DNA from 3 places in the Arthrobacter sp. B0316-5-4 genome. Region 3 is predicted to be linked to each of the others. Evidence: riboswitches for the same ligand, from Rfam matches in the RefSeq annotation. Region 3 holds a riboswitch; each other region holds the start of a gene.
The links. A riboswitch is a leader RNA that binds a small molecule or an ion and turns the genes downstream of it on or off. The one in region 3 is predicted to bind cyclic di-AMP.

Region 1 (7,449 bases), on a different contig from region 3:
GATGTGTTTGTCTTCGGTGCTCTCCCCGAGGCGGTCCGCGCAGTACAGCGGAACAGTCACCGTGGGGCACTTGGCATGGGCGGGCAGGGCGCTGCTTACCGACCCCAGGAGGCGCCCGACGAAGCCGCCCCGGCCCCTGCTTCCAAACACCAGGAGCGCGGCCTCCGCAGAGAGGTCGAGCAGGACACCGGCAGCGTCACCGTTTTCGACCGATGCATCAACATCGATCGCGTAGGCGGAAACCTTGTCCATCGCCTGCTTGACGATTGCATCGGCGCCCTCACGGATTACCGAGTCGTCCACCGTTGCGTAGCCTCCGTCCAAACCGGAAGCGGCAAAAATAGGAACCGAGTAGGCCGTGACGATATGCAACGGAAGTTGGCGACGCTCTGCTTCACGCGCTGCCCAGACCAAGGCACACTGGCCATGCTCGGATCCGTCCACGCCAACGACGATGCCGCCGGGTGCAACCGCCTCATCCTCGCCATCGCGTGGCACTTCATTGTGTCTTCCGTGCTGGTCCATGGGGCCCGCCTCTCCACCTACTGCTTGATGTTCCGGCTATTCTGCCAGAGGTTCTCCGCGACGGATTCCCTGACTCTCCAAATGTCAATGGCCGGCGAAGGAGAAACTTGGAATCTCTCCTTCCAATGCCCACTATTCTCGGTCGGAAGTACCGAATCAAGGCGACTTCAGGCTATGTGCATAACGGTCCGGGCTCAGTTCAAACGTCGCGATATTGAGCTGCCGACGAACACGCAAAACACGACGCCGGGAAGGCTACCAATGGCCGAAAAAGTTCGGTAGTGTTCGAGTCACCGAATAGCCGGGCAGCGTGTCTCAGGACACACCCCGGCTGTTAATTTGCGGCCGCTTGGGGAACTCGGACGCGACCCCACGCGATGCCGCAGGGCACACACGTCAAGGAGGAACCAAGCAGTGTCACTCACGCCTGATTCCGGCACGGAACGAACCACCACCGTGGTCATCGGCGCCGGCCTCTCCGGTCTGGCTGTTGCCAGCGAGCTCAGCCGCTACGGGGTGGGCTCCATCGTCGTTGACGGGTTCGGATCGTTGTCCGCCACGGGGCCTTCGACCCACACGGGAATGCTCCAGCGCTGCGACATCGCCGATCCCGCAATGAAGGAACGCAGCGAGATTCTCCGCCACCTGCGCAACTACGCTGCCAACCATCATTTGGACGTGCGCAACACTACCCGTGCCGTTCGCCTGGATTTCCTGGGCGCCGACCCGTCACAGCAGCTGGGGCACGGCCCCACCGGAAGCACGGCATCGGCCACCCTCCGGGGCAGGATCGTTTCCGGTCCCCTGGAGTCCACGCCCCGTCAATGGGCGGTCCACACGGCCCACGGTGTCCTACTGGCGGACCACATTGTGGTGACGCGCTGCGCCCAGAGCCAGCTGCGCCGGATGCTGGCGGAACTTGGAATCGCCGTGGGCCAGAATTTGGCCGCGGCCATGCGGGCCGTAGGGATGCACCTTGTTGGCGTTGGGGAACTCATCACCCCAACCCCCAAAGAGGTGCTTCGGCAGGCCAAAGCTGTGGGCCAGGCCATCTCCGCCAAGGTAGCGCTACCGGCCGGCAACGGCGTAGCCATCGCGTAGCAAGGCCGCTGACCGCCCACTGGAACTTTTGCGAACAATTCTTAACGCCAAAGGCCGGCACCTTCGAAGAGTGAATCTTCGAGGATGCCGGCCTTTGAACTGAAGCGTGAGGCTTATGCGCCTGCGCGTACGTACGTGATGGGACCAGTTGCGGTCAACCAGCTGATCGGGTGGATGCCCGTCTGGTTGCCATTGATGCCACCGCTGATGGCCTGGCCGTTGCCGATGTAGATGGCTACGTGGCCGGACTGGACGATCATGTCGCCGGGCTGGGGGGTGCTGACGACCTTGCCGTAGTTCATGAACTGCATGGGCGCGAGGTCACCAACAGGGATGCCCGCGGAGCCGAGGGCCCGCTCCACCATTGCGGTGCAGTCCTGCATGATGCCGATCTGGGCGTAAGCCGAGGCGACCATTGCTGCGTTGACTCCACCGACGGCCGGTGCAGCGGCTGCGGGAGCAGCAGCAGCCGGAGCGGCAGCAACCGAAGCTGCAGCCTTTGCGACAGGAGCGGCCGCAGCGGTTGTTGCCACTGCTGCCTTCTTGGCTACAGGTGCCTCAACAACGGGAGCCGGCTTTTCGATGACCGGAGCTGCTACGGATGCAACAGCAGGGCGCTCGAAGTTGACGGTCGCCGTCGAAAGGGCGGTAACAACCTGGGTGGGTGCCTCGGAAACGGTCTCGGCGACCGTGGCGGGGCTGGAGTCGCGCTGAACCGGGGTTTCGGCTGCGTGTGCAGCGATGGAACCGGTCAGGACAAGGCCAGAGGCTGCTGCGATAACAGCTGCCTGGCGGCCAGCGCCGGAAGCGTTGCTGGCGACTGCCTTGGAGATGGAGATGAACGGATTAGGACGTACGCTGTCCGCCTTACGACGGCCGCGAAGAATGCTTGAAGACATGAAAAAGCCTCTCCCGATGCCTGCGAGGTTAGCTGTCGGATTCGGATGGGAGTCACCCGGCCACTATCCCCCGCTGTTCAGCGGAAGCATCGTGACTTCACCCCAAGGCACACTCGAAAGTGGCCTAAATTGGGTTCCCCGTCTCTGCCGTAAGGTTTGTCTGCGAACGGATTCCGGACTGCGGCAGAGCTAGGCAATCAGGCCGGAAGTGCCCGCTACGTGGAACAGGCACAGGTACTACCGTACGCGATGATCACGCCGAAGTCACATTTAAGTAACGAGAACCGGGCTTTTGGCGTGTCGCGGTAACCATTCCGAGATATTCGCAGCTACGTAGAAAAGCCCGTTATTCCGCGGAATCTCCCGCATCTGTGTCGTTGGAGGCTGCGAGTTTCTTCCGTGCGGTAACGGCGAGATAAATAACGAGGCCGACAGCAACCACGGCCAGTCCCACGATGCTCCACGGGAAGGGCTGCGATGCGTCCGCGGCCGGGGTGCTGGCGGCCGTTCCGGGTGCCGCAGTTCCCGCCGTCGGGACCGTATTGGAAGGTGCCGACGGCGAGGCGCCCGCAGTGCCGCTGGCCGCCGTCGTGCTTCCAGCAGCGGCCGTGAACGTGAAGGTGCCCTCGATGGGGTGCGAGTCGGAGCTGACCACACGCCAGACCACCGTGTACTCCCCAGCCGGTGCGCCTTCGCGGATCTTCTGGACCGCCTGGTTGTCGATAATTTCGACGGGCCCGTCCGCCCAGTTTTCGCCGCCCGCAGTGACCGTCACGCCTGACCCGATGGCCAGCGGCCTGTTGTTGAACGTGATGGAGACCGACGCCGGGACGGCAGCCACGCTGGAACCGTTGGCCGGCGCTGTGGATTCGGCGACGTCGTGCGCGGAGGCCGGGGCCGCGGAAAACAACAAGGCGGACGCGAAGGCCAGGGCAGCAACGACGGCGGCCAGAAGCGGGCGGATGGTGCGCATGGGGCGGTTTCTCCTAGTGTTGGCTTCCTTACAGACTAGGCGAATCGTCCGGAGGCCCATATCCGACGGCATAGGATTTGAGGGCACACTCCCCTCGATCCCCGGAGTCCTTCATGCTTAAACAAGGTTCTGCCATCGACCGCTACTTCAAAATCTCCGAGCGTGGCTCCACATACTCCCGGGAAATCCGCGGCGGCTTCGCAACCTTCTTCGCCATGAGCTACATCGTGGTCCTTAACCCGTTGATCCTTTCCGGGCCGGACTCCAGTGGAGCTTCCCTGGGATTCACCGCAGTGGCGGCCACCACGGCATTCGTTGCGGGCATCCTGACCATCCTCATGGGCGCCTGGGCCAAGCACCCGTTCGCCGTGGCCACGGGCCTGGGCGTTAACGCGTTCGTGGCTGTCACCGTCGCCTCGCACCCCGGCCTGACGTGGCCGGACATGATGGGCCTTGTGGTGCTCTCGGGCCTGACCATGTTGATCCTGGTCCTCACCGGTTTCCGTACCGCCGTTTTCAAGGCCGTGCCGGAAGCACTCAAGACCGCGATCGTGGTGGGCATCGGCCTCTTCATCGCGCTGATCGGCCTGGTCAATGCGGGGTTCGTCCGCCGCATCCCCGACGCCGCCGGCACAACCGTTCCCTTGGGACTGGGCGTCGACGGGAAACTGTTGGGCTGGCCAACCCTGGTGTTTGCCTTTGGCCTGATCCTGACCATCGCACTGGTGGTCCGGAAAGTGCGCGGCGCCATCCTGATCGGCATCGTGGCGTCCACGGCTTTGGCCGCCATCCTCGAGTTCACGCTTCACATCGGCCCCAGCAACGACGGCACCAACATCAACCCGCGCGGCTGGTCCCTTGTTGCCCCGACCCTGACCAAGTGGGGCGCCCCGGACCTTTCCCTTATAGGTAAGGCCAACCCGTTCGGTGCGTTTGAACACCTCGGCTTTATCGCGGCAGCGCTCCTGGCATTCGTGATCCTTTTGAGCATCTTCTTCGACGCGATGGGCACCATGGTTGGCTTGGCCAACGAAGCCGGAACGGTGGACAAGGACGGCAATATCCCTAACGTTGACCGCGTGCTGCAGGTTGATGCGCTCGGCGCGATCGTTGGCGGCGGCGCGTCCGTGTCGTCCAACCAGATCTTCGTTGAGTCCGGCGCAGGCATTGGCGAAGGCGCACGCACTGGTCTCGCCTCGATCGTTACGGGCGTGCTGTTCCTGGTGGCCATGTTCTTCACGCCGCTGATCAACCTTGTGCCGTTCGAAGCCGTCGCTCCCGCACTGGTTGTGGTGGGCTTCATGATGGTTTCCCAGGTGGGCAAGATCGACTGGCAGGACTGGGGCGTGGGTATCCCCGCGTTCCTGACCATCGCCCTCATGCCGTTCACATACTCCATCGCAAACGGCCTGGGCGCGGGGTTCATCTCCTTTGTCCTGATCCGCACGTTCCAGGGCCGCGCCCGCGAGGTTCACCCGCTGATGTGGGCCGTGGCCGCTGCCTTCCTGTTGTTCTTCGGCATCGGAACGGTCGAGGAACTGCTGGGCGTCAAATAGCCCAGTCCGCAATCCCAGACACGCCCCACCCTGAACTGCTGGTTTCGGCAGCTCGGGTGGGGTGTGCTTTAAGCATGCAAACAAGCGTCCCCACAGTAGATGTCAGCCCCACCCCGTGGTCCGGACGGTTCGACGGCGACGGCGCTGAGCATCGCCGCTGGTGGCAGGCCGTTGCCCCGCACACGTCCGCAGCGTCCGAATCAGCAGTGCGCCCCGCCGTCGTGCTTGGGTTTTGCAGCGACGCCGGGGTGCTTCGCAACAAGGGCCGCACAGGTGCAGCAAAGGCCCCTGCCGCTATCCGTTCGGCGCTGGGGCCGTTGGCCTTCCACCTGGACCGGGACGTGTTCGACGCCGGTGACGTAGTTGTGGAGGACGACTCACTGGAAGCGGGGCAAGAGCGCGCCGGCCGTGCCATTTCGGGACTGCTCGACGCCGGCAACCTCACTGTTGTGTTGGGCGGCGGCCACGAAACCGCGTTCGCCAGCTACCTGGGCGTTGCCGGTTCTGAGGCACTCCGTGGCAAGCGGCTGGGTGTCCTGAACCTGGACGCCCACTTTGACCTGCGCGATGACCCGACACCGAGCTCGGGCACCCCGTTCCTGCAGATGGCCCGCGCGGAAGCTGCCGTGGGACGCGAACTGCAGTACGCCGTCGTCGGAATTTCCGAACCAAACAACACGCGGACGCTCTTCGACACGGCGGACCGGCTTGGCGTGAAGTACCTGCCCGACGAACAGTGCTCGGCGGAGGCTGCGGAGGTCTTCGTTGCCGACTTCCTGGACGGCGTGGATGCCCTTTACCTGACCATCGATCTTGACGTGATGCCGGCTTCAGTGGCTCCCGGAGTAAGTGCACCCGCCGCTTATGGCGTGCCCTTGCCGGTGATCAGTGCGATCTGTCGCCAGGTTGCCGCCAGCGGGAAGTTGCTCCACCTGGACGTCGCGGAGCTGAATCCGGAGTTCGACATTGATTCCCGGACGGCGAAAGTTGCGGCCCGGTTGGTGAACACCCTGCTCGCTTAGCTTCGCAGGCCCTTTCCCGTTCGCACTCCTCCGTTTAGCCTGTGGGGAGGAAGGACGGCGATGGGCACAATTCCTGTGCAGGACAAGTGGGCCTGGGTGTCCGGGCTACTCGCTGTTGGGTTGGGGCTGGCCGCCCACATGGCCGCTGGCGGCAGCGCTCCGGCCGTCCCTGTCCTCCTTGGCTTCGCCGCGTTATGTTGCCTGGCTGCACAACTCCTGGCCCGCTGGGTTCATGGGCCCTTGCTGTTGCTGCTGGCGTCCGGTGTGGCGCAGCAACTGTTGCACTTCGGGTTCGCCGCGTTCGGAGGGTACTTCCCGGGCAGCGGGCTGGTGGATCACCTTCATGGCGTGGGCCAGGGCCTCGGCGATGTGCCCGCGGCAGCAAGCACCAGCGGAGGTTCGCCGCACCTTATGCTCTACACGCATATGGCGGCTGCGATTCTTACTCTCGTGGTGGCTGCCGGGGTAACCAGGCTACTCAATCGCGCGTCACTGGCGGCAACCAGAAGCAACACCGCGTAGCCCTGCGAAAGCCAAGGCAACGAACGTTGAAAACGGTGCGCCCAGGCCCCTAGTGTCGTTGGAGCGTGGTGTACCCAAGAGGCCAGGGAGCTGCCTGCAAAGCAGCGCACGCGGGTTCGAATCCCGCCACCACGTCTCTTTGGGGGTGCCAGGGAATGAGACCCAGGTCACCGCACTGCCAGTCATCTTACAAATATATGGCTCCCGCCGACTATGATTGATGGGTCGCCCTCGCATGCGGCAAGTAATAGGAGGCCCCCAAATGACCCCTGCAATGATTGCAGAACGCGAAATTCGCCTGTCTTTTTCCAAGGCAGACGAAATCCACGACGGACTCGACCGCGCCGTGGATGCATTGATCGAAAACGCAGCAGCAGACGCTAACTGCGGCATTCTGGTGACCCGGCACGAGCCTGGCACCTACACCGTGGCTCTGGACGAATCCGTTCCCTTCGGTCAGACCCGCGAAGTACTCGCTGCCTGATTGCCATCCCTGACGGCACTCGCGCAGCGAACAAAAAACCGGGGCCCGTTCCCTTTCCGCATCTACTACCCGCGGAAGGGAACGAGCCCCGGTTTTTGTTTTAGCTGCTGCCTGCGAAACTTTCGCCTACGCCCGGCGGAGAGTCACGCCGTCGGACTTCATGAACAGTTCCTTGCCCTCTTCGGTGACGCCGGGCCCCGAGTGCTCAAGCCACACAACGTTCCCGCTGCTGGAAATCTCCTCGATCCGGCCGGTTGCGATGACGTGGGCGTACTTGACCACTTCCACCGACTCACCAACTTTCAGCGTCCTCCAGTCGGAAACCGTAGCCGAGTGAGCGCTTCGCCTGGACAGGACTGCTCCGCGT
Region 2 (7,449 bases), on a different contig from region 3:
AAACACTGGGTTGCAGCCGGCTCCCACCTCGCTAATGTTGACTTCACAGCGTCCTCACAGGACGGGCAAAGCGCTGGCTAACCAGCAGAACGGAGACTTGTCCCATGGCCTCCTCGCACTCCATGACCAACAACCTCCCCCAGCTTTCCCACCCGGACGGCTCCCCCATCCGGGCTTTGGTGGTGGATGACGAACCCAGCCTCGCCGAGCTCATGAGCATGGGCCTGCGCATGGCAGGCTGGTCTGTGGCCGTAGCCGGCGACGGTCCGGCCGCAGTGAAGCTGGCCAAGGATTTCCGTCCCGACGTACTGGTGCTTGATGTCATGCTGCCCGGATTCGATGGCGTCGAAGTGCTCAACCGCGTCCGCGCTTTCGCTCCCGAAGTTCCCGCGCTGTTCCTTACCGCCAAGGACGCGGTGCAGGACAGGATCGTGGGCCTGGCTGCCGGCGGCGACGACTATGTGACAAAGCCGTTCAGCATGGAAGAAGTCCTCCTGCGCCTGCACCGGCTGGTCCAGCGGTCCGGGGTAGCGGCCATGGACACGGCCGAGCTGGTGGTGGGAGACCTGACCCTGAATGTCGATACCCGCGAGGTGACACGGGCCGGGCAGGATATTCCGCTGACCGCAACGCAGTTCGAACTTCTGCGCTACCTCATGGAGAATCCCAAAAGGGTTGTCAGCAAAGCCCAGATCCTCGACCGCGTGTGGGACTACGACTTCGGCGGACAGGCCAACATCGTGGAGCTCTACATCTCCTACCTGCGCAAGAAAATCGAAGCGGACCACCCGCCCATGATCCACACCGTTCGCGGTGCCGGGTACGTCATCAAGCCAGCGGACTAGCCATTGAGCACACTTTCCGGAGTGGCCAAAACGTCCCGGCGGAGTTGGCTCAACCCGTCCACCTGGCATCTGCGTACCCGATTGGTCCTGGTGGCCATGGCCCTGTTGGTGGCGATCTGCGGTGCGGTAGGCATCGTCAGCTACGCCTCCATGGACGCGGTCTTCAACAAGCAGCTCGACAGGCAGTTGGAGCAGGCGTCCAGCCGCGCGAATGACTTCGGCAGGGCGCCGTCGAACTTCCCCACTTCCCCGTCCGGAAGGCCCGACCCCCTGGAGGCGCGGGGCCAGGCCGCGGGAACGCTCAACGCCCGGATCGACGGCTCCACTGTCCGGAGTTCAGGACTCATCGACGCCCAAGGAAACCGCGTATCACTGTCCGCGGACGATGAAAAGATCCTGGTGTCGCTCCCCACGGACAACATGCCCGTGGACCGCTCGCTCTCCAATGGCGCGTACCGTCTGGTGGCCGTCGACAAGCCCTACGGCGACGTCATCGTGACTGGCCTGCCCTTGGCGGACAAGCAGAACGCCGAGGCCTCGCTGGTATGGACCATGGTGCTGGTTTCCCTTGGCGGCCTGGTCCTGATCGGGCTCGCGGGAACCGTCATCATCCGGCGCACCATGCGGCCCTTGGAGCAGCTGTCCGAAGTTGCCACGAAAGTATCGAAACTGCCCCTCGACGCCGGTGAGGTGGCCCTTGCGGTGCGCGTCCCGCCGTCGGCCTCCCATCCTGGGACGGAAGTTGGCAGCGTTGGCCATGCGCTGAACCAGATGCTGAACAACGTCTCCAGCGCATTGGAGGCCCGTCAGGAAAGCGAAACCAAGGTGCGCCAGTTCGTGGCGGATGCTTCGCACGAACTGCGGACCCCGCTGACTGCCATTCGCGGCTATACGGAGCTGCTGCGGATGACCGAGAATTTCACGGAGGACGGCAGGAAGTCATTGGCCCGCGTCCAAAGCCAGTCCGAACGCATGACCACCCTGGTGGAAGATCTCCTGTTGCTGGCAAGGCTGGACGAGGGTCAGCCCGTGAAGGTCACGGACGTGGACCTCACCCAGTTGGTGATCGAGACCGTCAGCGACGAAAAGGTCATGGCACCGGACCACATCTGGCAACTCCAACTTCCCGGGGAGCCCATCACGGTACGTGGCGACGCCACGCAATTGCATCAGGTGCTGGCGAACCTGCTCTCGAACGCCCGCAAGCACACCGACCCGGGAACGACGGTGGTCACCGGAGTCATGCTCTCAGCGGATGGCAGCGCAGTGGTGACTGTGACGGACAACGGTCCGGGCATTCCCCAGGACTTCCAGAGCCGCATTTTCTCCCGATTTGCCCGTGCTGACGCCGCAAGATCGGGGTCGGAGGGCACCTCGGGGCTGGGTCTCTCCATTGTCGATTCCATCGTTGCGGCGCACGGTGGCAGTGTTGAAGTGACCTCCAGGCCGGGGCGCACCGAATTTGCCCTGCGACTCCCGACCACCAACACCGAACGCATGTAACGAATCCGGCAAGACGACTCACCGCTTTCGTGATCTCTGTTACCTAAATGTGACTTCTGCGGAAACCTCCTGTACCGTCGAAAGGGTGGGTTGCCCCTAACCGGCCCACATCCGGGATGCGCCGAGCTCTGCCACTTCCCGGAGTCCGATCTTTCTCCGAGGCAGAGACGGGGGACCCAGAGTCTCCGGGCCCAGGCTTTTTGCCGGCCCTTGGGGTGAAGCCGCAGCGTGATGCGCGGCCGGATGACCTCATCCGAACCCGACAGCTAACTCCGCAGGCGCTGAGAGGTAATCACAATGTCTGAATTTAATGATCAGACGCGCCCTTCCGCGCGTCACCGCGACCAGAACGACACCCAGTTGACCAAGTCGCAGACCGTCCTCAAAAAGGCCGCCCGTGACGGCAAGTCCGGCAAGCGCATGCCTGTTGTTGCCGGCGTCATCGCCGCTGCACTGGGCGTTGCATCGCTCGGAACCGCCGCAAACGCAGCGTTGAACCTCCCCGAGGCAAGCCGCGTAGCCGACACCCAGGCCGCCGCCCAGGTCAGCACCAACAAGTCCGCTGAAGTCTCCGCTTCGATGGACGCCGCCGCAGCCAAGGGCGCAGCCGACCGGGCTGCTGCTGACAAGGCAGCCGCCGACAAGGCCGCAGCCGACAAGCTCGCCGCCGATCAGGCCGCTGCCGCGCAGGCTGCCGCCGACAAGGCAGCGGCAGATCAAGCCGCTGCCGAAAAGGCTGCTGCTGACGCTGCCGCCAAGCAGGCCGCCGACGCCGCTGCTGCCGCCGCCGCTGCGGAAGCTGCAGCCGCTGCTGCCGCCCCGAAGGCAGTTGACGATCCCGCCGGTGCAAAGGCCTACGCCGCCAGCATCCTTGGCAGCTATGGCTGGAGCGCGGGCGAAATGACCGCCCTGAACACGCTGTGGGAGAAGGAATCAGGCTGGCGGACCACTGCCACCAACGCTTCCAGCGGTGCGTACGGTATTGTCCAGTCGCTTCCGGCCGGCAAAATGGCTTCTGCCGGTGCGGACTGGCAAACCAACTACCAGACCCAGATCAAGTGGGGCCTGAACTACATCAAGGAACGCTACGGATCCCCGTCCGCTGCCCTGGCCTTCCACTTGGCCAACAACTGGTACTAAGCCAGACTGCTTGACTGCCGCGCCCGAAGCCGCCGTTCGCACCAGTACCCACTGGAGCGAAAAGCGGTAACGGGCGCGGCCTTGCCGTTTAACGCCGGCCGAGTCCGTTTCACAGGAGCGGCCCACGGTTCACAGTGACGTCACAGCTTCCGCCTAAAGCCCTCATAATCGGCGGCGGCATGCTGGGTACATGACGCTCACTGATCCTTCGACCTGCGCATCCCATCACGCGATCCACGGCATGAATTTGGCGATGACGCCAGAGCCCGCCCAGCGGTCCCGGCGCTCCCCCGTCGAAACCCGGACGCCCACCCCGGTCCTGGACATCACCATTCCCGCCTTCAATGATGAAGCCTGTCTGGAAGTGAATCTGCGCAGGCTCCACGGATATCTCAAAGAAACCTTTCCCCACGCTTTCCGGATCACCGTTGCGGACAACGCCAGCACGGACAACACCTTGCGGATTGCCGAGCGGCTGGCCCGCGAACTTCCTGAAGTGGTTGTTGTCCGGTTTGAGCAAAGGGGACGCGGAAACGCACTCCGACAGGTTTGGCTCGCGTCGCCGTCGCCTGTGCTTGCCTACATGGAAGCAGACTTGTCCACGGATCTGGCCGCTGTGGCTCCCCTGCTTGCACCGCTCATTTCGGGCCATTCGGATCTCGCCATCGGCACCCGACTGGCACCGGCATCCCGCGTTACGCGCAGCCCCCGGCACCAGTTGGTTGCCTGCAGCTACAACTCACTGTTGCGCACCGTCCTGGGGGCCGGTTTCTCCGATGCCCAGTGCGGCTTCAAAGCTATCCGTGCGGACGTGGCCCACCAGCTACTGCCCCATGTCAAAGACGAGGCCTGGTTTTTCGACACTGAGCTGCTGATCATCGCCGAGCGCTCCGGCCTGCGCATTCATGAAGTCCCCGTCGACTGGACCCAGGACCCAAACTCAAGTGTCGACGTCGTACGAACCGCCATTGCGGACCTGCGCGGCATCGGCCGGCTGACCCGGGACCTGCGGCGCGGGCGCGTTCCTGTCCGCGAACTTCGCACCGCCCTGTCTGCCGGACCTGCTTCTTCTCCCCGGGACAGCATTCTGGGACGAGTCGTCCCGGTTGTGGCGTGGAGCTTGGCTTACGCCGGAATCTTCCTGGCCTGCACCGGCTATCTGAACGTGTTTGTGGCGAACGTCCTCGGCCTATTCCTCGCTACCTGGGCCGTACATCCGAGCTTGGGGTTGCCCGGCTTGGTGACTGGGCTAGCGGTCAGCTCCGGTGCGCTTTTGCTTTTGCCCCTCATTACGACGCCGGACCGCTGGCTTGAGGGGGCAGTTGTAGTGGGTGCTGCCCTCGCCGCCGCCGTGGTCGGAATTAGTGCCCGCAGGACTTGAACCTTACGTGACGTGAGGATTTAGCGTGGTGGCTGCCGAGGGTCGGTGCCCAATGATTGCGTTCTACCGCCGCTCCAAGTCAGGGAATCTCTTGGAGCGAGGTCCAGTGGCATCTGTGGTGGCGCTGTGGTTGGTTGCCTCAGGATATGTCGGGCGATCCTTGGCCGGAATATAGGCACCCTTGTGACGGCCAGGCCTGCTTGGCCGTATGGCTGCCCCGATGACCAATGCGAGGATCAAGGCCACAACAACGGCTAAACCAACCAGCAAACTGTCCATGCTGACACTCTAAAGCCATGGGAAGGGCAGGTCCGATGAACGGAATGCCACGCGCGTTGCGGCTCATGGCAGAGGCCTCCGAGGTCTACGCTTCCGGCTCGGCCGCCACTGCGCCCCGCACTGCAGCAATGGACGCGGCGACGTCCCCGGCGTCGGTGGACCAGTTGCTCACCGAAATCCGAAGAATTTCACGCCCGCGCCAGGACGACCCCGACATCCACACCGCCCCCTCAGCCATCAATCGCTGGGTGATGCGGTGCGTCCGGTCGTCGCTGCCGAAGCTCACAGAGACCTGCGTGAACACGACGTCGTTGAGGACTTCGACGCCAGGAATATCGGCGAGTCCTTCAGCCAGTGCCCGTGCGTTTGCCGCCAGCCGTTCCACCATGGCGATCACTCCGTTGCGCCCCAGCTGGCGTAAGGCCGCCCATACCGGGATGCCGCGGGCGCGCCGGGACATCTCCGGCACCTTCTCCAAAGGGTCCCCCAGCCCCGTTTCGGTGGCAATCAGGTAGCTGGTGTGGACGCTGAAGGCCCTCCTCAGGGACTCGGGTCGGGAAACTATGGCGAGCCCGCAGTCGTACGGGACGTTCAACGTCTTGTGGGCGTCCGTGGCCCAGGAATCGGCCTCCTCCACACCGGCAAGCCGTTCACGCAGGGTGGGGCTGATGGCTGCCCATAAGCCGAACGCCCCGTCCACATGGACCCACGCGCCGCGGTCGTGCGCCACGGCGATGGCTTCCGTCATGGGATCAAACGCGCCCGAATGCAGATTGCCCGCTTGCAAGCACACCAGTGTCGGCCCCGGTTGCTCATTCATGGCTTCGGCCAATGCTTCCGGAATAATCCGCCCTTCGCGGTCAGCGTCCACCGGGACACAGGCTCCCAAGCCCAGGTACCGCAACGCCAGGTCCACGGCGGCGTGGCGTTCCCGCCCCGCAAACGTGGTGATCCGGGGGCCGCCGTTGAGTCCCAGCGCTTCGAGGTCCCAGCCGGCCTCGTCCATCAGATACTGACGGCCAGCCGCCAGCCCCACAAAGTTCGCGGTGGTGGCACCCGTGGTGAATCCGACGTCGGCGGTTGCGGGAAGGTGCAAAAGGTCCAAAAGCCAAGCCGCAGCTGATTCCTCGATCGCGGCGGCGGCAGGAGTGGCGAAGCGGAGCCCGGTATTTTGATCCCAGGCCGAGACAAGCCAATCTGCGGCCATGGCAACTGGCAGGGTTCCACCCATAACCCAGCCGAAGAACCTGCCGGACTGGATGGCCATCAGCCCGGGTTCGGCCAAGGCGGCGAGCTCATCCACTACTTCCGCGGCATCGGTGGCTTCATCAGGCAGGCGCGGGATGATGCTCTTCGCGACTTGGTCGGCATCGGCGGATGGGCGGACAGGGCGGGTGGGCACCGACGCGAGCCAATCTCCGGCGTGCGCCATGGCCCGCCCCAATGCAGCACCGTACGCCTCCGGCATCGCAGACATGCGCACAGCCTACTCCCGGCAAGCCGGGCCGAACAGTGCTAGAGGGTCAGAGTGAGGAGGTGACCGCCGTCGTCGTCCCTAACAGCGGTGACAGTCACGGCCGAGTAGTCCGCGATCCTCCACATGCCTGGCTCCAGCTCCGCATTGTGCCTGGCAGCGGCCTTGCCCACCACCACGGTTCGCATCCCGGCAGCGCGGGCTGCCGCAATGCCGGCGGGTGCGTCTTCGAAGACCACGACGTCGGCCGGGTCGGCTCCCAGCAGCGCGGCGGCTTTGAGGTATCCCTCCGGGTGGGGCTTGCCGCGGGTGACGGACTCGGCGGTCACGGTAGTGGACGGCATGGTGAGTCCGGCTGCCCGCATGCGGATTTCGGCCAGGATGCTGTCAGCAGAGGTAACCAACGCAACGGCGTCGTCCGGAAGTGCTTTCAGAAGGGCTTCAGCACCGGGAAGGGCAATCACGCCATCTGTCCGGGACCGTTCCATCTCGCCAAGTTCTGCCGTCAACGCTGCGAAGTCGGACCCGGCCGGCGCGTACCGCCGCACCGTGTCGCCGGCCTGGACGCCGTGTGAGGTGCGGAGGATTTCGTCAAAGTCCAAGCCGTACCGTTCAGCGAACTCTAGCCACACCTGCTCGACGATCGCTGTCGAGTCAACCAACGTCCCGTCCATGTCGAAGAGGACGGCGCGGACGGTCAGGGTTGGGTTCTGGGCGGCTTCGGCAGGATGGCTCATTGTTCCATCCTGCCGCACGCTCACGCGATGTCAGCCGTTGGGCCGCTGCGGGAGGTACTGCAGCGCCCATTTGTTGCCGTCCGGATCCGC
Region 3 (7,449 bases):
CCGCCCTCTTCGCCGAGGCTGCGGGCGAACAGCCCGTGGAGGTCACCATTGCCATGCAGGGTGCCCCTGCAGATGACGCGCTCGACGCCGCCAGCATCCTTTCGCTCATGACGCTCGGCGCAGCGAATAGGGACGTTGTTGTCCTTCGGGCCGAGGGTGATGGCGCCGATGCTGCGCTGGACGCACTGGTGAAGCTGCTGGAGACGGACCTGGACGCGCAGTAGGTTCTTCCGGGCTAGGCTTCTGGCATGGCACTGATAGCTCCCCGCGTCACGGCCGGGCTCCCCGCCGACGACGCCCGGAATCTCGCGCGTTCCCTCCAGGACAGCAACGACATCACTGTGTTCGTGGACGGCACAGTCCACCGCCTGCCCGATCAGGCGAGGGACGCCGTCGTCGACCTCCTTTCCCGGCTGGGCCGGGGCGACACGGTGACGGTCAGCAGTGTGGAGGAAATGCTCACCACATCCCAGGCAGCGGAGCTCGCGGGCATCTCGCACACGTATCTGCGCAACATGACCGATCGTGGCGAGATTCCCGTGGAGTACCGGGGCACGCATCGTCGCATCCGGCAGGCAGCCATCATGGAGTGGCTTGAAACGCAGCGAAAGAAGCAGTTCGAGGACCATGACGAAACCAGCGATTAGGCAGCGGCCCACGTTCGAGGTCGCCGAGGTCGAGGTTTCGGGCCTGACCGGCCGGATCCACTGGACCAAAGGGACACCGGCGCCGGGTGAGGGCCCCGTGAACGAACCGGCGTACATCCTGATCCACGGCATTGGAGTCTCGCATCGGTACCTGGCGCGGCTCCACGCCGTCCTCGCCGCCCACTCGCCAACCTATTCCTTTGACCTTCCCGGTTTCGCGGGGACTCCCAGGCCGGGCCGCCAACTCCAGGTGGAGGATTACGGCGCCTTCATCGCGGAGGCCCTGGCGTCGCGGGGCATCGAATCGTACGTCCTTGTGGGTCATTCCATGGGAGTGCAGTTTGCCATCGAAGCAGCATTGCATGCCCCCGAGCGGGTTCAGCGCCTGGTGTTGATGGGACCGGTGGTTGATTCCAGGCACAAGAGCGTTTTCCGGCAATCACTGGCCCTCACCTTGGACGGCGTCCTTCGCGAGAGTCCTTCATCCAACTGGATCGTGGTCTCCGACTACTTCCGCTGCGGGCCCCGCTGGTACCTCACCGAACTCCCTGTGATGATGGGCTATCCCACGGAAAAGCGGTTGGCCGGCATCAAGGCGCCGGTGCTGGTGCTGCGTGGGAGCCGCGACCAGGTGGCGGGCCCTGACTGGTCTCTGCGGCTTTCCCGGACCGTGGACCAAGGACGCCTGGTGGAGATTCCCGGGGTGGGACACGTGGCGCAGCACATGCGTCCGCAAGCGGTGGCGGATGCCATCCGCAGCTTCGTCGCCGCGACCACGCAGCGCAGTTAGGCAACGCAGCGCAGTTAGGCGCTGGGGCACGACGTCGGAGCGTGGGTTGGGTGCCCCTTGTTGGTCCCGGTTGGATCAGGCTAGGCTGGCCAGGCAAGCGAATAGTAAGTCTGCTTACGAAAGGGTTTGACCATGACCAGCTATGACCCGGAAGATGATCCCCAAACCTTCGGCGTGAGCGGCGCGACCGGCCCCTTCGACACCGCCGATGCCGACAGCATCCACGAAGATCCAGACATGCGCCAGGACGAGGACGATGATCCCGCTGCCTCCGCCAACCCCGATCCCCTGGACGGCAACGTCACTGGACTGGAGCCAGGGGGCGGGGTGCCCCCGGGTGAAACGCCGCCCGCCGAGGGCAGCATGAGCAGCGACCAGGGGCACGAAGAGTAACTACGTCGCCAACCCGCTGTTGCGTTGCGGGCCAGCAACGTAACAGCGGACTGGCAACGTGCCCTACGGCAGGCTCAGGATCTCCCCAAGATCGTAATCCGCAGGCTCTTCCAACTGCGCGTACGTGCAGCTTTCCGGAGTCCTGTCCGGCCGCCACCGGCGGAATTGCGTGGTGTGGCGGAACCTGTCGCCCTCCATGTAGTCGTACGCCACTTCGATCACGAGCTCGGGGCGCAGTGGCACAAACGAGAAGTCCTTACCCCCGCTCCACCTGCTTTGCGCGCCAGGCATCCGCGAACCACCGGCAGCCTCGTCCTGCTTGGCCCACTCACCCCACGGATGATCACCAAGATCCACCTGGTACGGCTCAAGCTCGGCAACCAGCGCTTCACGCTTGGCCATGGGGAACGATGCCACCACCCCCACATGGTGCAGCCGACCGGCGTCGTCGTGAAGCCCCAACAGTATGGAACCCACCACTTTCGCAGTCTTGTGCCAGCGGAAACCGGCCACCACACAGTCCGCCGTCCGAACATGCTTGGTCTTGAACATCACACGCTTATTTGGTTGATAGGTTCCACCCAGCGGCTTGGACAGAATTCCATCCAGGCCCGCGCCCTCCAACTGCACGAACCACTCCTTGGCCCGCTCGAGGTCCGTTACTGCTGGAGTGACGTAGACGGGCGGTTCGGCCTTGGCAAGCGCGGATTCCAGGATGGCCCGGCGCTCTGAGAACGGCTTGCCCATCAGGTCTTCCTCGCCCAGGGCCAGGATGTCGAACGCGATCATGGAGGACGGCGTTTTCTCGGCCAGCATCCTGACTCTGCTGTCGGCGGGGTGGATCCGTTGTTGGAGGACCTCGAATTCCAGCCTGTTGCCCTCGATCAGGACGATTTCGCCGTCGATCACGCACTTCTCCGGCAGGTTCTTCCTCAGCGCCTCAACCAGCTCGGGAAAGTAGCGCGTCATGGGCTTCTCGTTGCGGCTGCCCAGAATGACCTCGTCACCGTCCTTGAAGACGATGGTTCGGAACCCATCCCACTTGGGCTCGTAGTGCCCCACGTCGGGGATGTCCGGAACTGATTTGGCAAGCATGGGCGAGACGGGCGGCATCACTGGCAGGTCCATAGGAAATGTCTACCCTGCCGTCGGACGCCGAAGCTAGTCTTAGGCGGTGGATATCTTGGCCGTGTTGGCGGTAGTACTCGGAGTTCCAGTGCTCCTGTCGGGCTTATGGTTCTGGATAGCGCGGCAAAACCGGCGGGGAACAAGTCGTGCGGCGGTGGGCGGCATGCTGGGAATTGCCGACGAGATCTTCCGCCCGGAAACACACCAGGCCCACCAAATCCAGAAGATCCAGTACGAGCTGCCAGCTCCCGCGCCGGCCCCGAAGCCTAGGCGCACAGAGCCCCCCGCGTAGCTCGACGTACCGTCCGTTACATTAATGTGACTTTACTTTCCGGCTCATGTACCGTCGTAGGGCGACCCGTATCTCCGCTGGGCCGCTTCCGGATTGACGCCGAGCTCTGCCGCAATCCGGGATCCGCCAGACCCGCGGCAGAGGCGGGGGACCCACAGTTCCCGGGCTTGTTTCCAAGCCCTCGGGGTGAAGCCGCTAAGGCGGCCGGACGGCCTCGTCCGAACCCGACAGCTAACCTCGAAGGCGTTGAGAGGCAACCACCATGTCCCCAACCATGGACCAGCCGCGCCGCGCCCACATCGAACGCGAGCGCACCAAGCCAACCGGACGCCGTCGGGCCGAACCCAGCGGATCCCCCACCGGACCAGCAACAGCGCCTGAGGCACCAAGCACGACGCCGGAACCCGCCGCCGCTGCCACCCCCACCACGCGCGCGGCCGCCCGCGCAGCCGAGCGGGAACGGGCAGCCCGGGCTGAAGCCGAACCCGCAGAACCGGCCACCGCCGCGATCCCGGCAGTACAGGCAGCCCAAGCCGCGGCTCCGAGGTCGACCACGCCGGGCCCTCCCACGGCAGCCATCCCCATCGTGCCGCCGGCAGCACCGAAGCAGGTCACTGATCAAGCCACGCAGCAGGCCCCGCAGCCGGAGCCCACCACGGCAGCCATCCCGGTGGTGGCCGTTAGCAGGAAGGCACCTACCACCAGTCCGGCCAGGACCGGCTTGGGAGCTACGTCCACGTTCAACCGTGAACCGCAGGCCGTGCTTCGGAAGGCCGCCTCGGTCAAGCACATGAGCCAGCGCATGGCCGTGGTCGCCGGCGCCGTCGGACTGGTCCTCACGGCAGGAGGCCTCGGCCAAGCACTTGAGCTGCCGTTCTTCGGCCATGAAACGCCAGCCCAGGATGCGAATGCCCAGGGGGACCGGCAGTCGGCTTCAGCTGCGCCGGGGCCTCGTGCTTCCTATTCCACGGCGGCTTCGCCGTCGGCCTCGGCCGCGCCAACAGCTTCCACCTCATCCGCAGCCGGCCAGCCGGCGACTGTCCCGGAGGCACCTTCTGCAGTCTCGCCGTCGTCGGCTCCGGCCCCGCACGTCTCGCTTGCGGCCCCTGTGTGGGTTCCTTCGGCAGCGCCGTCGGCAGCCAACCCTGCGCCGGGCACGTCCGCAGCAGTACCGACGCAGCCTGCCCCGGCTCCCACTGATGTGCCCGCCGATACGATCACCACGGCCCCGTCTCCGGTCCCGACAACCACGCCCGCGCCGACCGTCACCCCCACGCCGACGCCCACCCCGACGCCGACCCAGATATCCAAGCCGCGCCCCACAGGAAACCCCAACGCCGGTACCAACCCGCAATCCACTGGAACGGCCCTCGACACGATCCTGGACGCGGCCAAGAAAGTAGTGAAATGAGCACGCGGCTACCCCGCACGGCAACGCCCGTCGGCTGGCATGGCCGGTACTGCACCAGCAGCCGGACCGCTACCTTTCGGCGAAGGATGGGCCGTTGGAGCTGCCAGCGCCTGAGGCGTTCCTAGGGGTCCGATCCCGGCAACCCGGGAACCCGGGCGCGCGGGCGCGCAGGTCGCCTAGATTCTGGGGCGCCGTGCCCAGCGGTGTGCCTTTAGTGCCGCGTGCAGTTCAAGCCGGATCGCGCCACTCAACGGGTCAGCCCCGATGAGTTGGCGGATCCGGCCGAGCCGGTTGTAGATGCTGCTCCTGTGCAGGTGGAGCTTCGCTGCGACATCCTGGACGGAACTGTCATTGTCGTAGAGCAACTCCAGGACCGGCAGGAGCTCGCCGTTCCTGTCCTGATCCTCCAACGTCCTGTAGTGGACCGATCCGGTGTCATCCCAGCCACCGGGCGCCAACAGGCGATCGAAAAGCTGGTAGACGCCTACTGCCCGGCTTTCCACGAGCTCGCCCAGCGGCAGGTCCACCGCGGCAGCCTGGGCCGCCACCTTGGACTGGCGGTACGCACCAGCGAGCTGCCGGATTACCTGGAATGGTTCGCTGATGCCCAGGATGACCCGGTCCACGGTCCTTCCGGCCCGCTTGGCGAGCTCCAGTTGATAGTGCACCAGCACCTGCGCATGGTCAGCCCGCCCGCCGGATTCCCGGAACAGGACCACGGAATGCGTCTCTGTTCCGGCACTGAACAGGGCAGCATTGACACCGATCGTGGACTGCAGCGCCGCGGAGCGGTGGGTCAGGGTTGCCGCGATGGGGTCGACGGCGGATCCGGCACCGTCCGGGTCCAGGATGGTCACCAGTTGCCACGGACCCCGCCCTTGGATTTCCTTCCACCCGGCAACGGCAGCCACCGCGTTGGATTCGCCGTTGCAAGCGGAAAGGAACTCCTGTTCGCGGCGGCGCCGGAACTCTGATTCGGCCGTGTTTGAGTCAAGGAGCAGCCCCGCCAGCAGGTCCAGTTCGTCCCGTACGCCAGGCAATTCGGCGAGTATCGCCGTCGCGCTTTGCTCTTCGACATCCAGTTGCACCCACAGGTAGCCGACGCGGAATCCGCGGACCAGGAGTGGGACGCAGACCCTGCCCAACATCCCCAGTTCATCGTTGGCGGGGACTACCACTGGGCGCACTGCCGTGGAGATGCCGTGGGAGAGCTGCCATGCGCTGACGTCGGTGGGGACGCGCTTGCTGAGCAGGAAGTTTACCCGGACGCGGTCGGCGTGCGACTGGTTGGAGCTGTAGGCGAGGAGGACGCCGTCGAGGTCTTCCAGTGACAAGCCGCGGCCGAGCTTCAGCGCGACGCGTTCAACGATCTGTTCCACGTCCTGCTGCATCTCCAAAGCGTACCAACAGGAGGCGACACCTGACGCTCCAGTCCTCGACAAATGTCGAGTCTACGTGAAGAAGATCGTTGAATTTCCGGGCATTTAGCACTGACCTCCGCCGGCATTCCATGTCGCCTGCCTCACAGCCGGATTTATTCTGGAATCACAGCCCGCAGCAAATTTTTCGGCCGAACAGGCCGCTAACGATGGAGCCAGCAAATGATCATCGGCGTCCCCAAAGAAATCAAGAACAACGAGTTCCGCGTAGCCATCACGGCCGCCGGTGTCCACGAGTTCCGCACCCACGGACACACCGTCCTGGTTGAGCGCGGCGCAGGACTGGGCTCGGGCATCACCGACGAGGAATACTCGATTGCCGGCGCCGAAATCGTCAACGAAGCCGATGACGTCTGGGGCCGCGCTGACATGGTCATGAAGGTCAAGGAACCCATCGCGGCCGAGTACCACCGCTTCCGCAAGGGCCTGATCCTCTTCACCTACCTGCACCTCGCCGCTGAACCCGAACTCACCGCCGAGCTCATCAACTCCGGCGTGACGGCCATCGCCTACGAAACCGTGCAGGAAGGCCGCACCCTTCCGCTGCTCGCCCCGATGTCCGAGGTTGCAGGCCGCCTGTCCGTCGTGGTCGGCGCTTCCTCGCTGATGGCTCCGGCCGGCGGCAAGGGCGTCCTGCTGGGCGGCGTACCGGGTGTCCGTCCGGCCAAGGTTGTTGTCCTCGGCGCCGGCGTTGCGGGAACCAACGCCGCTGCCATGGCGCTGGGCCTCGGTGCCGATGTCACCATCATGGACATCAACATCAACCGGCTGCGCGAACTCGACGCCCTCTACCAGGGCCGCCTGAAGACCGTTGCTTCCAACGCCTACGAGATCGAGAAGTCAGTCATCGACGCAGATCTCGTGATCGGCTCCGTCCTGATCCCGGGTGCCAAGGCTCCCAAGCTGGTCACCAACGAACTCGTCTCCCGCATGAAGCCGGGATCGGTCTTGGTGGACATCGCCGTTGACCAGGGCGGCTGCTTCGAGGACACGCACCCCACCACCCACCAGGAACCGACGTACAAGGTCCACAACTCGATCTTCTACTGCGTTGCCAACATGCCTGGCGCCGTTCCGAACACCTCCACGTACGCACTGACCAACGTCACCCTGCGCTACGCCGTGGCACTGGCCAACCTGGGCGTCAAGGCCGCTTTCGACCGCGACCCCGCCCTCGCAGCCGGCCTCAACATCGCCGGTGGCCACGTGGCACACCACTCCGTTTCCGAGGCGCACAACCTGCCGCTCGTGAACGACTGGCACAGCCTGGTTTCCGCCTAACGGGCAAAACCACAACCGCACGACGGCGGGGTGCGGCTTCCACACGAAGCCGCACCCCGCCGTCGTGG

Region 1: another riboswitch for cyclic di-AMP. It lies ahead of AC5RU9_RS09530 (NlpC/P60 family protein); the one in region 3 lies ahead of AC5RU9_RS17685 (hypothetical protein).
Region 2: another riboswitch for cyclic di-AMP. It lies ahead of AC5RU9_RS11570 (aggregation-promoting factor C-terminal-like domain-containing protein); the one in region 3 lies ahead of AC5RU9_RS17685 (hypothetical protein).

What each region holds. Positions count from the first base shown of each region.
Region 1 covers NZ_JBNHFN010000003.1:208,143-215,591, reverse strand. Annotated here, with positions in the region: gene AC5RU9_RS09540 (universal stress protein) at 1-525, opposite strand, end outside; gene AC5RU9_RS09535 (FAD-binding protein) at 940-1,626, shown strand; gene AC5RU9_RS09530 (NlpC/P60 family protein) at 1,740-2,525, opposite strand; cyclic di-AMP (ydaO/yuaA leader) riboswitch at 2,529-2,697, opposite strand; gene AC5RU9_RS09525 (copper resistance CopC family protein) at 2,872-3,498, opposite strand; gene AC5RU9_RS09520 (NCS2 family permease) at 3,612-5,054, shown strand; gene hutG (formimidoylglutamase) at 5,129-6,076, shown strand; gene AC5RU9_RS09510 (hypothetical protein) at 6,137-6,598, shown strand; tRNA gene AC5RU9_RS09505 (tRNA-Cys) at 6,663-6,733, shown strand; gene AC5RU9_RS09500 (hypothetical protein) at 6,861-7,082, shown strand; gene AC5RU9_RS09495 (hypothetical protein) at 7,209-7,449, opposite strand, start outside.
Region 2 covers NZ_JBNHFN010000003.1:649,511-656,959, reverse strand. Annotated here, with positions in the region: gene AC5RU9_RS11580 (response regulator transcription factor) at 105-845, shown strand; gene AC5RU9_RS11575 (sensor histidine kinase) at 849-2,348, shown strand; cyclic di-AMP (ydaO/yuaA leader) riboswitch at 2,482-2,641, shown strand; gene AC5RU9_RS11570 (aggregation-promoting factor C-terminal-like domain-containing protein) at 2,646-3,488, shown strand; gene AC5RU9_RS11565 (dolichyl-phosphate beta-glucosyltransferase) at 3,742-4,869, shown strand; gene AC5RU9_RS11560 (pyridoxal phosphate-dependent decarboxylase family protein) at 5,234-6,625, opposite strand; gene AC5RU9_RS11555 (HAD-IA family hydrolase) at 6,664-7,359, opposite strand; gene AC5RU9_RS11550 (glyoxalase superfamily protein) at 7,390-7,449, opposite strand, start outside.
Region 3 covers NZ_JBNHFN010000005.1:432,671-440,119, reverse strand. Annotated here, with positions in the region: gene AC5RU9_RS17710 (HPr family phosphocarrier protein) at 1-224, shown strand, start outside; gene AC5RU9_RS17705 (helix-turn-helix domain-containing protein) at 249-647, shown strand; gene AC5RU9_RS17700 (alpha/beta fold hydrolase) at 628-1,437, shown strand; gene AC5RU9_RS17695 (DUF6480 family protein) at 1,570-1,830, shown strand; gene AC5RU9_RS17690 (ATP-dependent DNA ligase) at 1,894-2,958, opposite strand; cyclic di-AMP (ydaO/yuaA leader) riboswitch at 3,365-3,510, shown strand; gene AC5RU9_RS17685 (hypothetical protein) at 3,513-4,661, shown strand; gene AC5RU9_RS17680 (helix-turn-helix domain-containing protein) at 4,838-6,052, opposite strand; gene ald (alanine dehydrogenase) at 6,263-7,381, shown strand.